DNA from 4 places in the Salinithrix halophila genome. Region 4 is predicted to be linked to each of the others. Evidence: riboswitches for the same ligand, from Rfam matches in the RefSeq annotation. Region 4 holds a riboswitch; each other region holds the start of a gene.
The links. A riboswitch is a leader RNA that binds a small molecule or an ion and turns the genes downstream of it on or off. The one in region 4 is predicted to bind S-adenosylmethionine.

Region 1 (3,329 bases), on a different contig from region 4:
ATCCTGAACCACATCCGCCTCCAAATGGATCGCATTGTAGATGCCGTCCACCGAGGATAGGGAATGGGTGAGAGGAAGGAGGGCCGGGCCCACTGCGAGAGAGACGGGCCCTTTTTCTCCGTACTGCTCCCCTCGGGCCAAAAGCTTAACAGCGTAGCCCAACCGTCGAGCGAGAACCAGCTCCCCAGGGGTGATCTCTCGAATACCTTCTCGGGGTATCTCGGTGACAGGTACTTCCGCATCAAAGGAGAGGCGGGCAAGGATAGCCAGTTTATAGGCCGCATCAAAGCCGTCGACATCGGAGGTGGGGTCTGCTTCCGCGTATCCGAGTTTCTGTGCCTCCGCCAGCACTTCATCGAAGGGAGTACCCTTCGATGCCATCTCGGTCAGGATGTAGTTCGTGGTCCCGTTCAAGATACCGGTGATGCGGTGGATCCGGTTGGATTTCAGTAAATGCCGCATTGTGCCTAACACGGGAATACCGCCCCCCACACTGGCTTCGTAGAGAAGCTGGACTCCTCGGCTTCTGGCTAGCCGTTCCAGCTCGCTCCCATGCTTGGCGAGTAATTCTTTGTTGGCGGTGACCACATGGCACCCCGCCTCAAAGGCACGCTCAATAAAGCTGCGTGCTGGTTCTAAGCCACCAATCGCCTCCACCACTACCTGAATCCCAGCCTCCAGCACCTGTTGAAAATCGGTTGTGAGCAGCGATTGGGCATCCTCCGCCTGCCTTTTTTTGTCCGGATCCTGGACGAGTATTTTTTTCACTTCGAACAAGGTATCCGTCCGTTTTAGGATGACATCCTGGTTGCTCTTCAGTGCCTTGAAGACACCTGTTCCGACGGTCCCCATGCCCAATAGGCCCACACCGATCCGTTCCACTTCCATTCCCCCTTCTGATAATAAAAAAAGCCCCCTCGGATAAGGAGGGGACTGTCCGTTTACCGGCTAAGCCGGGTTCCCGCTCCTTATCTCTCAGCGCTTACACGCTGCAGGATTTGGCACCATGTCTACAGACGTCACTCAATGACCTGCAGACGGGTTGCCGGGTTTCATCGGGCCAGTCCCTCCACCACTCTGGATAAGAAATCGCATATATCCATCCGTTTTCAATTGTAATTAGTCAATATTATGGTACAGGGTGAACCTTTCTGTCAAATGGTTTTTTTTCCTAAACCGGCAGCGGGCGAACGTTCAGCCACGCGGTTTCTCAGTACACCCAAACCGTCGATGGACAACTCCACCGTATCTCCTGGCTCCAACCACGGGTGAACCTTCGTCCCCAGTTCTAGGATGCATCCGGTCCCTACTGTCCCCGAGCCGATCAGATCCCCCGGGTATAGCGTACAATCCCGCGAAGCCCGCTCTACCATGTCAGCGAAGGAGAATGTCAGGTCGACGGTATTGCCCCGGGACAACTCCCGTCCGTTGACACGGGCAGTCATGGTCAGGTCCCAACGGTCATTCTGGCGCCGGCTTTCCAGCTCATCCTTCGTTACCAGCCAGGGGCCGACAGACGTAGCGAAATCCTTCCCTTTAGCAGGTCCCAGGCCCACTTTCATCTCTCGGGCCTGCAGGTCCCTGGCGCTCCAGTCGTTCAGGATCATAAAACCGATGATATAGTCCCCCGCTTTCTCCGCCGGGATATCCCGCCCTTCCCGGCCAATTACACAAGCTATTTCCAGCTCATAGTCGAGAGCACGGGTGTCACGGGGCCGAACAACCTCCTCGTCCGGCCCGAGGATCGAATGGGGGTTGGAAAAGTAAAAGGCCGGAAATTCATACCACTCGGGAACCATATCCAGCCCCCTCCGGGCCCGGGCCGTTTTTACATGTTGCTCAAAAGCGTAGAAATCCCGAAAAGAGCGCGGATTGGGCAGAGGAGCCGCTAACCGGACTTCGGCAAGAGATAAGGCGACTGGTTCCCCTTCCACCTTCAATGCTGCTGGATCCCTGCCAGATACCGCATCGACCGTCCGGCTCAATTCAGACATCCCTTCTTCCCCCGCCTCCAGTAGTTCCCTCATCGACAAAGGAAGAACGCGAGAAATAGGCACACCCTGCTCCAGGGCTGCCCACTCCTGGGCAAACCCGATATCCACAACGTAGTCCCCTTCGATCCATCCCACCCGTCCCCCGGCTGGTTCACCGAAGGTACTGACGGTCAGTTCCGTATCTTTGATGATATAGGTCACTAATTTCATCCCATGCCTCCTTAAAGCCTGGCTTGGGTGGCAAACCCCCACGCCGGTGATTCTTAAGGTTTACATTCGCCGGTATTTAGAGCCAACCCTTTTTCCCATACTAAAAAGCCCTCCCGTATGGAAGGGATTTTGGGACTACAAGACGGAGTCCAGGACAGCCTCACGGCGAATCCGCAGGCTTTCATGGACGATTCGGTCCGCCGCTTCCGGGGAGGCCAATTCCTCCAAGCGGCGTGCCATCGTCCTCCGTTCCTCCGGGTGAGCCAGTAAAGCGGCTGCCTCTTTACAAACCGTTTCTGGACGGACAGTGAGGGCACCTCCATTCCGGATTAGATAATCCCGGTTGGCCTCTTCTTGGCCGGGTAGCGCATCGAAAAGCAGCATGGGTAAGCCCTTGTTCATCGCCTCCGTCACAGTCAAACCACCCGGCTTAGTGACCAAAAGATCAGCCGCGTCCATCAGCAAAGGCATATCGTCTCGATATCGAAGAATATGGATACCGTTTTCCCCGTCAAATCGGGCCGTAAGTTCCCTGTAGAGCTTCTCATTCTTCCCGGTAAGTACCCAGATCCGGGCCGGTGGTTTTAAACGGGAAAGTTCGTCTACCAAACGCGGCAACGGTCCATATCCCAACCCGCCTCCCATCACCAGCACCATGGGCTCATCCTTAGAAACCCCAGCTTGAATACGTGCCCGGATCTGAGAATTTCGCTTATGAAAGGCCGAGGCACTGGGGATACCTGCCTCCAGGATGCGACAGCCGGTTTGCCACATCAGGCGCTTTTGTTCCCGTTCATTCACCAGACGACGAGGGATACACAAAAGATCAGGTGCTTGGGCGAACCACATCGCATGAACTTCATAATCCGTCACCACACCGGTAGTAGGCAGCCCTCTCCAACAAGCTGGGAGCATTAAAAATCCGAAAGGATGAGTACTGATAATCCGGGTGGGGTGAAAGCGTTCCAGAAGGTGATTCAACTTTTTGCGGATCATCCAACCCGTTTTCTCGATAAACTCGGAGGAAACATACCGAATAAAACGGGAATGAGACGTACGGTCATATAAAAAGGTGTACAAGGACGGAAATCTCATCATCATCCGGATGTATCCAGACTGGAGGAA
Region 2 (3,329 bases), 120 kb from region 4:
CTAACCGATACCTTCGAGGACTTGGAACGGCTGGAACGGGAAAAAGGGACTCATGGCGGGAGGCTTCCACGAAAGCAAGAATCTCCTGCGATGGATGAGAAGCCGCAGCGTGGTGGAGTCGAAGCTTATATCCGGATCAGTCGGGAGCGGGAAGGGGCTGAAACATTGGAAGCGCTGAAACGCCTCCTATTGTCTCACAAGGGGAAGACCCCCGTCCGCCTCTACTATGAATCCTCGGGGAAGGTGCTAGCTCTTCCTGCAACCAAGTACGGGATCCATCCGTCGGAAGAATGCAAAAGTCGTGTGGAGGATATCCTAGGTAAGCACTCTTTTCGATTGAAAGAGTCTCCCACCACCCGCACCTGATTCAAGCGGGTTACATAGGATGAATCACGACGGATCGAAGGAGAGGGTGGGTTCCCTTGTTTTATAATCATGTTGTCCGTCTCCTCTCCGAGCGGGGCGTCACCCTAGAGGATATCTCTGACATCGCTTATGAACTGCAACGTCCCTATCATAAACAGTTGGAGAAAAAACAGTGTCGGGATAGTGTTGAACAGGTATTGAAAAAGCGGGAAGTTCAACATGCCCTCATAACCGGAATCGCCTTGGATAGTTTGGCGGAGAGGAAGTGTTTGCCCGTACCCTTGCAACGGATGATGGAGGTGGACGAACCCCTTTACGGATTGGATGAAATTCTGGCCCTTTCCATTACCAATGTTTACGGCACCATCGGGCTGACTAGTTTTGGCTATCTGGACAAAACCAAACTGGGCGTTATCCGTCGGTTAAACAACCACAGTGGTCGGATTCATGTTTTCCTGGACGATCTCGTGGCCGGTGTCGCCGCCGCCGCTTCTGCGCGGATCGCCCATGAAAAACCAGACATGGAGCGATACCGAGCCGACCTTGCTCTCCATGAGGATGGGCCGGTGGAGAAGTCCATTGAATCAAAGGAATAGGAAAGACCTCGGGGAATTCTGTTGCTCCCGAGGTCTTTTGGTATCCATCAATGGGACAGGGTTTCCGGATGGCGGATTAAAATGTGTAAATCCGATCTAAAAACTAGGGAAAAAGGGTTGACTTCCCGCCTGTGAGGCACTAAACTAAATAGCAACACTTATCCAGAGAGGCGGAGGGATCTGGCCCTATGAAGCCCGGCAACCTGCATGGCCTGCAAGGCTGCAAGGTGCCAACTCCAGCAAAATGGGAACCATTTTGGAAGATAAGGTGATAGGATGAATAATTGCCTACCCAGTCTTTCCAAAATGGAAAGACTTTTTTTATGAAAAGGGGACGGTTCGGTGGCAAAAAAGGAATCGAGCGGTTTCGATACCATAGCGGAGCAAATCCGTCACATGCTGGACACGATGCAATACGGTTCGATTACGTTGGTGGTTCAGGACGGGAAAGTAATCCAGTTGGAAAAAAACGAAAAAATTCGAATCCGATAAAATAAAGGCGCTGACCAGACAAACTGGAGGCGGCCTGGCCCACTTGGGTTCAGGCCGTCTTTTTGGATATTGAACAAACTGGAGGAGGTGGTCCACTTGGGTGCCCGACTAACGTATGAGACCTGGGAAACCGTGGAGAAAAAGCCTGTTTTCCCTATCGGAGACCCGTTGAAAGGGAGCATGAGTGTTCTGAAGTGGGCCTTTGACCATTATGGAGAAGGCCTTGTCTACGCCTGTAGTTTTGGGGCGGAGGGGATGGTCCTTATCGATCTGATATCCCGGGTAAAACCAAATGCCAAAGTAGTTTTTCTCGATACGGATCTTCACTTCAAAGAGACATATGACGTGATTGAACAGGTGAAAAAGCGGTATCCCGATTTGCGTATTGACATGCTGGAACCGGATCTCACCCTGGAAGAACAGGCAAACCGCCATGGAGACGCCTTATGGGAACGGAATCCCAATCTGTGTTGTCACATTCGTAAGATTGTTCCCCTGGAACGGGCGCTTTCACAGGTGACGGCATGGATTTCCGGCCTTCGTCGGGATCAGTCCCCCACAAGGCGTTTCACCCAGTTCCTTAATCAAGATAGACGGTTTCAGGCAGTGAAGGTATGCCCGCTCATTCATTGGACCTGGGAGGATGTTTGGGATTACATCCGGGAGAAGGATCTTCCCTACAACCTCCTTCACGACCGCGGATATCCCAGCATCGGCTGCGACAAATGTACACGCCCGGTGGCCGAGGGAGAGGATTCCCGGGCAGGTAGGTGGACCGGTATTCAAAAGACGGAATGCGGTCTCCATGTTAATCCGTGACAAAGGTAAGGGGAAACCATGACGATCCTTTATGTTGGATACGCGGTAGCTTTCTTTTTCGCGATGAACATCGGAGCGAGCGGAGCGGCGGCCTCGATGGGTGTAGCTTACGGTGCCGGTGCCGTCAAGAGGCGTCTTGCCGCTTTGGCTTTGGCAGGTTTGGGGGTTTTTTTGGGAGCAGCCCTGGGCGGGGGAGAAGTAGCGAAGACGATCGGGTCAGGAATTATTCCCGGCTCGCTCATGACTATCAAGCTGGCTGTCATCATTCTATCAGCTGCCTGTCTCTCCCTGTTCATCGCCAACCTCCTCGGCATCCCCCTGTCCACGAGTGAAGTCACGGTTGGGGCGGTTGTAGGAGTGGGGGTGGCTTTCCAGGCGGTCTACCTATCCAAGCTGATTACCATCCTTCTCTTCTGGCTAGCGGTACCGGTGGTCGCTTTCCTGATGGCGTTGGTTGCTGGTTGGTTGATCCACTGGATACAGCGGCGCTTCCCCAGGCTTCGGGAGCGGAAGGTGCAACGATGGCTGGCCTTTCTTCTCTTATTCGCCGGTTTTATGGAAGCTTTCTCTGCCGGCATGAACAATGTGGCTAACGCCGTCGGTCCCCTTGTCGGGGCCAACCTCCTCTCTGTCTCCGACGGCATTTTCTACGGCGGTTTCTTCGTCGCCCTCGGGGCAATTCTTCTCGGAGGCAAGGTGTTGGAGACGAATGGGAAGAAGATCACCAATCTTTCCCTTCTGGAGGGAACCGCTGTTTCCGGAACGGGAGCAGGACTCGTGATCGGGGCATCGATGCTTGGAATTCCGGTGCCCCTCACCCAGATCACCACGTCGGCCATTATCGGGATCGGCACAGCTAAAAACGGATTTTCCCTTTGGCAAAAAAACGTGATCGCGCAGATGTTGAAAGTGTGGCTCGTCTCGCCGGTATTTTCCCTGGTTATCGCTTACGGGCTGGTGAAAGGGCTGGTTAACGTCGATCTCTGGTCCGTCATCGTTCTTACCAGTGTTTTTCTAGCAACGGCAGGCTCTATCAGTCTGATGCGGACGGTACGA
Region 3 (3,329 bases), on a different contig from region 4:
TACTCCCGTGGTCATTACCAATATGGATCATGTGGAACAGCTAGAGACGCTCGTATCCGGAGAGGTCCAATCTGGAGAGCCGATGCTGAAGGTAATTCTGAAGTGACTGGGTAAAAAAACCCCGCCATAAAAGGCGGGGTTTTTCCGTGGGCGATCAACGGTCCTTTGACGGGTTTTATCGTTTGCGGCGGCGTCCGCCGCCGGTGCCACCGCGTTGGCGTTGGTTTCCTTTTTGGTAGCGTCCGCCCGGTTTTTTCCCGCGGAAACCTGGGGATTCTTCAGACAGACGGACCGGGGTAGTGTCCGGTTCCCGGGTCAACAGTTTTAGAGCAGCTGCTAGTAAGGTAACGGAATCGGTTTCCTGCAGCAGCTCTTCGGCCAACTCTTTATAGGGCTGGTAGCCGCCTTGTTCGACAAGGCTCATCAGCCTTTCCATCGTTAGTCGCTGCTGTCCTTCCATTGCGGCAGTTACGGAGGGAATTGGCTGACGTGCCATCTTCTTCTTGGTGATCCGTTCGATCGACTTGAGGTGACCGATTTCCCGTGATGTGACGAAGGTGACGGCCAACCCTTCATTCCCAGCCCGTCCCGTCCGACCAATCCGATGTACGTAGCTTTCCGGATCCTGGGGGATGTCAAAGTTATAGACATGGGTTACACCGCTGATATCGAGGCCACGAGCCGCCACGTCCGTCGCTACCAGAATGTCGATCGTTCCTTCCTTGAACTGACGCATAACCGTATCCCGCCGCGCCTGGGTAAGGTCACCGTGGATGCCTTCTGCGGAGTACCCCCGCTTATTAAGCCCCTCTGCCAGTTCGTCGACTCGCCTTTTTGTCCGACCGAAAACAATCGCGAGGTCCGGTGATTGGATGTCCAGCAGGCGGCAGAGGATATCGAACTTGTGCCGTTGGGGGACTTCCATGTACTGTTGTTGGATGTTGGGCATGGTCACTTCTTTCGCTTTCACCCGGATTAACTCGGGATCCTTCATAAACGAAGTGGCCAAGCGGCGGATCGGTTCGGGCATGGTGGCGGAAAAGAGAAGGGTCTGGCGGGTTTCCGGCACCTGTTTCAGAATTTCTTCGATATCATCGATGAAACCCATGTTGAGCATCTCGTCCGCTTCATCCAGCACTGCTAGTTTCACATGATCCATGCGAATGGTCCGACGGCGAAGGTGATCCAAGAAACGCCCCGGTGTTCCAACAATGATATGAGGCCGTTTCTTCAAGGAACGGATCTGTCGGTTGATGTCTTGGCCACCGTAAACAGGCAGGGTGCGAATCCCTTTGAATTGCCCAATCTTATTCAATTCCTCCGCCACCTGAACGGCCAGTTCCCGCGTCGGGGTGATGACGATTCCTTGGACTTTGTCTTGTTCCGTATCAGCTTTCTCCACCAATGGGATACCGAAAGCAGCTGTTTTCCCAGTCCCGGTCTGAGCTTGTCCAATCAAGTCTTTTCCGTTCAGCGCCACGGGAAGAGCTTGGGCCTGGATCGGGGTAGCCTCTTCAAACCCCATGTCGCTGATGGCCCGAACGACCTGGTGATCCAATTCTAATTCATAAAAGGTGATCAATCGCTTAAACTCCTTTTTTCGCCCCATGAAGGGGACGGATGATTTTTCGACTTTAATAGACGTCATTCCTATTGTTGACCTATCCCATCATAACCAGTCCCCCGATATAGCGAAAGCTCTTTTTGAAAAAAGGTTCGTGCTTTTCTTTCCAGGAAAGGTATTCGGTCCATGTGTTTAATTCCGCTTTCTGGAAAAAGAGGGTGTACCTACAGATCCAGTAAAAGTTCCTCCAGGTATCTGCCGGTTGACAATTGCGTTGGAATTCCCTATAGTTAAGAAAATTGGCGGTTTATAACCGAACAAAATTATAGGATTCTCTTATCGAGAGTGGTGGAGGGACTGGCCCGATGAAGCCCGGCAACCTACCCCGCGAAGTCGCGGCGGTGTGGTGCCAATTCCTGCAGAGAAATTCTCTGGCGGATGAGAGAGGGTACAGTACACTCAACCTTTCATCGACAGAGATGAAAGGTTTTTTGATTATCAAAAGGGATGGTGGATATGGCTCAGACACTGGAAAAGAAGAAGCCGCTTGTACAGCGATTGGAAGAGAAAATCCTCATCCTGGACGGGGCGATGGGGACCCAATTACAGGAAGCAAACCTTTCCCCGGAAGACTTCGGGGGGGAAGAATATGACGGCTGTAACGAAAATCTCAACCTGACCCGCCCCGATGTGATCCGTCGCATCCACGAAAATTATCTGGAGGCAGGGGCCGACATCATTGAAACCAATACGTTCGGTGCCACGGCCCTTGTCTTGGCGGAGTATGGTCTTGAGGAGAAGGCGCTAGAGATCAACCGGGTGGCGGCACAATTGGCTGTGGAAGCCGTGAGGAAGTATTCCACACCGGAACATCCCCGCTACGCCGCCGGTGCACTGGGGCCAACGACCAAGACCCTATCTGTTACCGGAGGGACCACCTTCGATGAGCTGATTGATAACTACCAGGAACAGACGGTGGGACTGATTGAGGGGGGAGTCGATGCACTCCTGTTGGAGACTTCCCAGGATACGCTCAATGTGAAGGCGGCTGGCATCGGGATCCGACAGGCTTTTGAACAAACGAGTACAAATCTTCCTCTGCTGATCTCTGGAACGATCGAACCGATGGGGACGATGCTGGCGGGGCAGAATGTAGAGGCTTTTTACCTCTCCATTCAGCATTTGAAACCTCTTACTGTTGGACTCAACTGCGCTACGGGCCCCGAATTTATGCGAGATCATCTCCGGACATTGGCCGGTATGGCCGAATGCGGGGTTAGTTGTTATCCCAACGCGGGCTTGCCTGATGAGGATGGCAACTACCATGAAACCCCTCGGGGGCTGGCGCAAAAACTGGCTGGATTTGCGGATCAGGGTTGGCTGAATATGGCCGGCGGCTGTTGTGGGACGACTCCGGAACACATCCGAGCACTGTCAGAGGCATTGGCAGAGAAATCTCCTCGCCGGCGAAGCGTCGAGCCGCTCACCGCGGTATCAGGGATTGAGCCCCTTTACCTAGAGGCGGACAACCGACCGGTGCTGGTCGGGGAGAGGACCAACGTGATCGGGTCGAAGAAATTTCGAGATCTGATCAAGGAAGGGAAGTATGAGGACGCATCGGAAATCGCCCGCCGTCAGGTAAAAGGGGGCGCCCAGGTTATCGATGTCTGCCTTGCCGACCCGGATCGGGACGAAGCCGAGGATATGGTGAAATTCCTCGATTTTGCCGTTCGCAAGGTAAAGGTGCCTTTGATGATCGATTCCA
Region 4 (3,329 bases):
TCCACTTGTTCCCGGAAGGAATCCACCCCTTGGGTGGCGTGGTAGTTGGTCCAGAGGTGCTCAAGCAAAAAAAAGCCGACTGGGATGACACCCAAAAGGGAGTGCAGCCGCCGGTTGAAGAAACTACCCTGCTTGCTCATCTTTTGCCCCCCATTGCCCCTTATAAGATTGCGAATTGTAAAAGCTTCTCTCCTCAAAGCGGAACCGGCGAAACGCCGGTAATGGTAACATTCCTGTTTAATTGTATGGAAAGAAGTTTCACCTTGTTGACAACTTCATTGTACTCCCATGGTTAGAACTGGTCAAGCTGACCCTGACTGGATTTGACAGAACCTCCCTTACCCTACTATGGTACGCCATCCGTTGGATTTCCTTTCCTATGAAAAGGCCTTCCTATTCACAAAAAAGAAAACGGGTCAGAATCACCTCCGGTCCGCTCAAAAGGTTGAAACTTTCCCGTGTTGTCCTCGGCTGGGCTGGTGAGTTTCCCCATAGGTTGACCTATACCTCAATCCTCCATCAGGAAATCTCGGATGGCGGGCCCGATTTCGTCAAATTCGACCAAAAAGGCATCGTGACCATATTCCGATGATACCTCCAATAGTTTGCTGGATTTCCCCAGTTGGGTGAGTGTGCCATGCAATTCCCGTTGCTGGTGAACAGGGAACAAAATATCCTCGCGAATCCCGATCACAAATACCGGGCATTGGATGCGGGCTAAGGCGGCTGATCGACCGCCTCTTCCCCGACCAATGTCATGGGTATCCATCGCCTTCAGAAGATAGAGATAACTGTTGGCGTCAAATCGGTCCACCAGCTTTTTTCCTTGATAACGGAGATAACTCTCAATCTGAAAGACGGAATCTAGGCTATTGATCGTCTCCCCTTGCTGTAGGTGACGGCTGAACCGCTTTTCAAAAAGGGTGCTCGTCCGGTAGGTGATCATCCCCATCATACGGGCAATGGAGAGCCCTCGGGCGGGACCGTTCCCATCATAGTAATGTCCACCCCGGTAATCCGGATCGGAAAGAATCGCCTGGCGACCGATGTCATTGTATGCGATTGCCGTAGGGGAAAGGGCATCAGCTGTGGCGATCGGCACCAGTCTGTCGGCGAATTTCGGATAGAGGATTCCCCATTCCAGTACAAGCATCCCTCCCATCGAGCCGCCAATCACCGCCCGTACGGAGGAAATCCCCATTTCCTCCAAACAGCGTTTCTGAAGTCGAACCATATCGCGAATGCTGACAAAGGGGAAATCGGAACCATAGGGTTGACCGGTTATGGGGTTGATCGACTTTGGACCCGTCGTACCGTTGCAACCACCCAAAACATTCATGGTGATGACAAAATAATTGCCTGTGTCCACATAACCTCCCGGACCGATTAGGCCTTCCCACCATCCGGAAGCCGATTCATCCCCAACCGTCCGGGAATCCCCGGTTAGAGCATGACAGACGAGAAGAGCGTTTGTATACCCCGGGGCCGGCATACCGGCGGTTTCTACTGCCACTTCCACGGACGATAAGGTCTCCCCTGATTCCAGTTCAAAGGATCCGATCGACAGGTTGCGGGTTTTCGTTTCACACGGAGTCGATGTCTTCGCGGTGATCGGCATCCTACCTCCTCCTTTGTTCGCGGTTCCATATCCTGTTAGTTGGTTCATTGGAGAGTTTTTGATAAAGGAAACGCCCTCTTCGATGAACGAAGAGGGCGGGTATGCGAAGGTGGATACGCAATCCGACGGCCTCTTCTCATCTTCCAGGGCCGCAAGAAGCCCTGCAGGAATTGGCACCCTCCTTTCCCCTGATTGGGAAATGGGGTTGCCGCGACATCATCGGGCCAGTCCCTCCGTCGCTCTGGATAAGAAGATTTTCGATTCAATTCACTTGCATTTTGTTTATCATATGACGAGCGAATGCCCGCTGTCAAGGACTCACTTGGAAGCGATGTTGATTTGCAGGCTGTCCTTCCCCACGGACGGAGCCTGGGGGTGTTCTAACCAGCAGGAGACCTGATGGGAACCCGATACTTCCGTCACTTCCGGCATCTCATCGTGACAGATATGCATGGCGTGGGGACATCGGTCAGCAAAGGGACATCCCTTTGGTGGATCGAACAAATCCGGCGGGGAGCCGGGGATCGGGGCGAGATCTTCATCCTGCTTCCAGTCTAGACGGGGCATGGAGTGCATTAGTCCCCAGGTATATGGGTGGCGAGGCTGATAGAAAATGTCGTCCACCCGGCCTGTCTCCACCACTTTGCCTCCATACATCACCGCCACCCGCTGAGCGGTTTCTGCCACCACGCCAAGATCATGGGTAATCAGGATGATGGCTGTCTCTGTCTTATGCTGCAATTCTGTCATCAATTCCAATATCTGGGCCTGGATCGTTACATCCAGGGCGGTCGTCGGTTCGTCAGCGATCAGGATTTTCGGGTTACAAGCGAGGGCGATGGCAATCATCGCCCGTTGCCGCATACCTCCACTGAACTGGTGGGGGTATTGACCGGCTCGTCTTTCCGGCGTGGGAATCCCCACCAAGCGCAACATCTCCACTGCTCGCTTGTTCGCTTCTGCTTGGCTGAACTTCTGGTGCCACATCAACCCTTCGGTGATCTGCCGTCCCACCGTCATCGTCGGATTAAGAGAAGTCATCGGATCCTGGAAGATCATTCCGATCTCCGAGCCTCGAATCTTGAACATCTCTTTTTCGGTAGCCTTAGTCAAGTCACGGCCGTCGAAAAGGATTTCCCCCTTCTTGATGCGACCTGGCGGGGAGGGGATCAAACGCATGACAGACTGGGCAGTGACACTCTTTCCACTCCCCGATTCCCCTACAATAGCTAGCGTCTCTCCTTTCTCCAGACGGAGGTTGACCCCGCGAACGGCTTTCACTTCACCGGCATAGGTCTGAAAGGATACATGCAGGTCATTGATTTCTAGAATCGTTTTCATGGATCTCCCTCCTCACTTTCGCATCTTTGGATCCAGGGCGTCCCGCAGGCCGTCACCCAAAGCGTTAAAAGCCAACAAGGTTAAGCTTAAAAAGAACGCCGGGAAAAACAGCCGCCACCATTCATCGGATAGGACAACTACTAAGGAGTCGTTGATCATGGTTCCCCAGCTCGCGATGGGCGCTTGGACACCAAGCCCTAAGAAACTGAGGAAGGCCTCGGCAAAAATGGCACTGGGGACCGTGAAGGTCAGTATGACAATGATCGGACCCAAGGTGTTAGGAATCAGATGCTTGGTCATCAACCGACGGGTGCTCGCACCAAGGGTTTTGGAGGCCATCACAAATTCCTGCTCTTTTACTTGCAAAACC

Region 1: it holds a riboswitch for S-adenosylmethionine, as region 4 does, so the genes downstream of both, ACFOUO_RS09695 (homoserine dehydrogenase) here and metX (homoserine O-acetyltransferase MetX) in region 4, are expected to answer to the same signal.
Region 2: it holds a riboswitch for S-adenosylmethionine, as region 4 does, so the genes downstream of both, ACFOUO_RS03025 (YezD family protein) here and metX (homoserine O-acetyltransferase MetX) in region 4, are expected to answer to the same signal.
Region 3: it holds a riboswitch for S-adenosylmethionine, as region 4 does, so the genes downstream of both, metH (methionine synthase) here and metX (homoserine O-acetyltransferase MetX) in region 4, are expected to answer to the same signal.

Annotation. Positions count from the first base shown of each region.
Region 1 covers NZ_JBHSAP010000009.1:691,418-694,746, forward strand. Annotated here, with positions in the region: gene ACFOUO_RS09695 (homoserine dehydrogenase) at 1-882, opposite strand, end outside; SAM riboswitch class I at 966-1,088, opposite strand; gene ACFOUO_RS09700 (fumarylacetoacetate hydrolase family protein) at 1,155-2,204, opposite strand; gene ACFOUO_RS09705 (MGDG synthase family glycosyltransferase) at 2,340-3,329, opposite strand, start outside.
Region 2 covers NZ_JBHSAP010000007.1:170,546-173,874, reverse strand. Annotated here, with positions in the region: gene ACFOUO_RS03035 (DNA polymerase III subunit alpha) at 1-366, shown strand, start outside; gene ACFOUO_RS03030 (phosphatidylglycerophosphatase A family protein) at 423-962, shown strand; SAM riboswitch class I at 1,118-1,232, shown strand; gene ACFOUO_RS03025 (YezD family protein) at 1,338-1,454, shown strand; gene ACFOUO_RS03020 (phosphoadenylyl-sulfate reductase) at 1,551-2,273, shown strand; gene ACFOUO_RS03015 (inorganic phosphate transporter) at 2,292-3,329, shown strand, end outside.
Region 3 covers NZ_JBHSAP010000015.1:392,402-395,730, forward strand. Annotated here, with positions in the region: gene ACFOUO_RS12150 (PTS sugar transporter subunit IIA) at 1-106, shown strand, start outside; partial or broken gene ACFOUO_RS12155 (DEAD/DEAH box helicase) at 179-1,582, opposite strand; SAM riboswitch class I at 1,898-2,009, shown strand; gene metH (methionine synthase) at 2,081-3,329, shown strand, end outside.
Region 4 covers NZ_JBHSAP010000007.1:47,080-50,408, forward strand. Annotated here, with positions in the region: gene ACFOUO_RS02430 (succinate dehydrogenase cytochrome b558 subunit) at 1-140, opposite strand, end outside; gene metX (homoserine O-acetyltransferase MetX) at 509-1,618, opposite strand; SAM riboswitch class I at 1,752-1,870, opposite strand; gene ACFOUO_RS02440 (ABC transporter ATP-binding protein) at 1,937-2,959, opposite strand; gene ACFOUO_RS02445 (ABC transporter permease) at 2,972-3,329, opposite strand, start outside.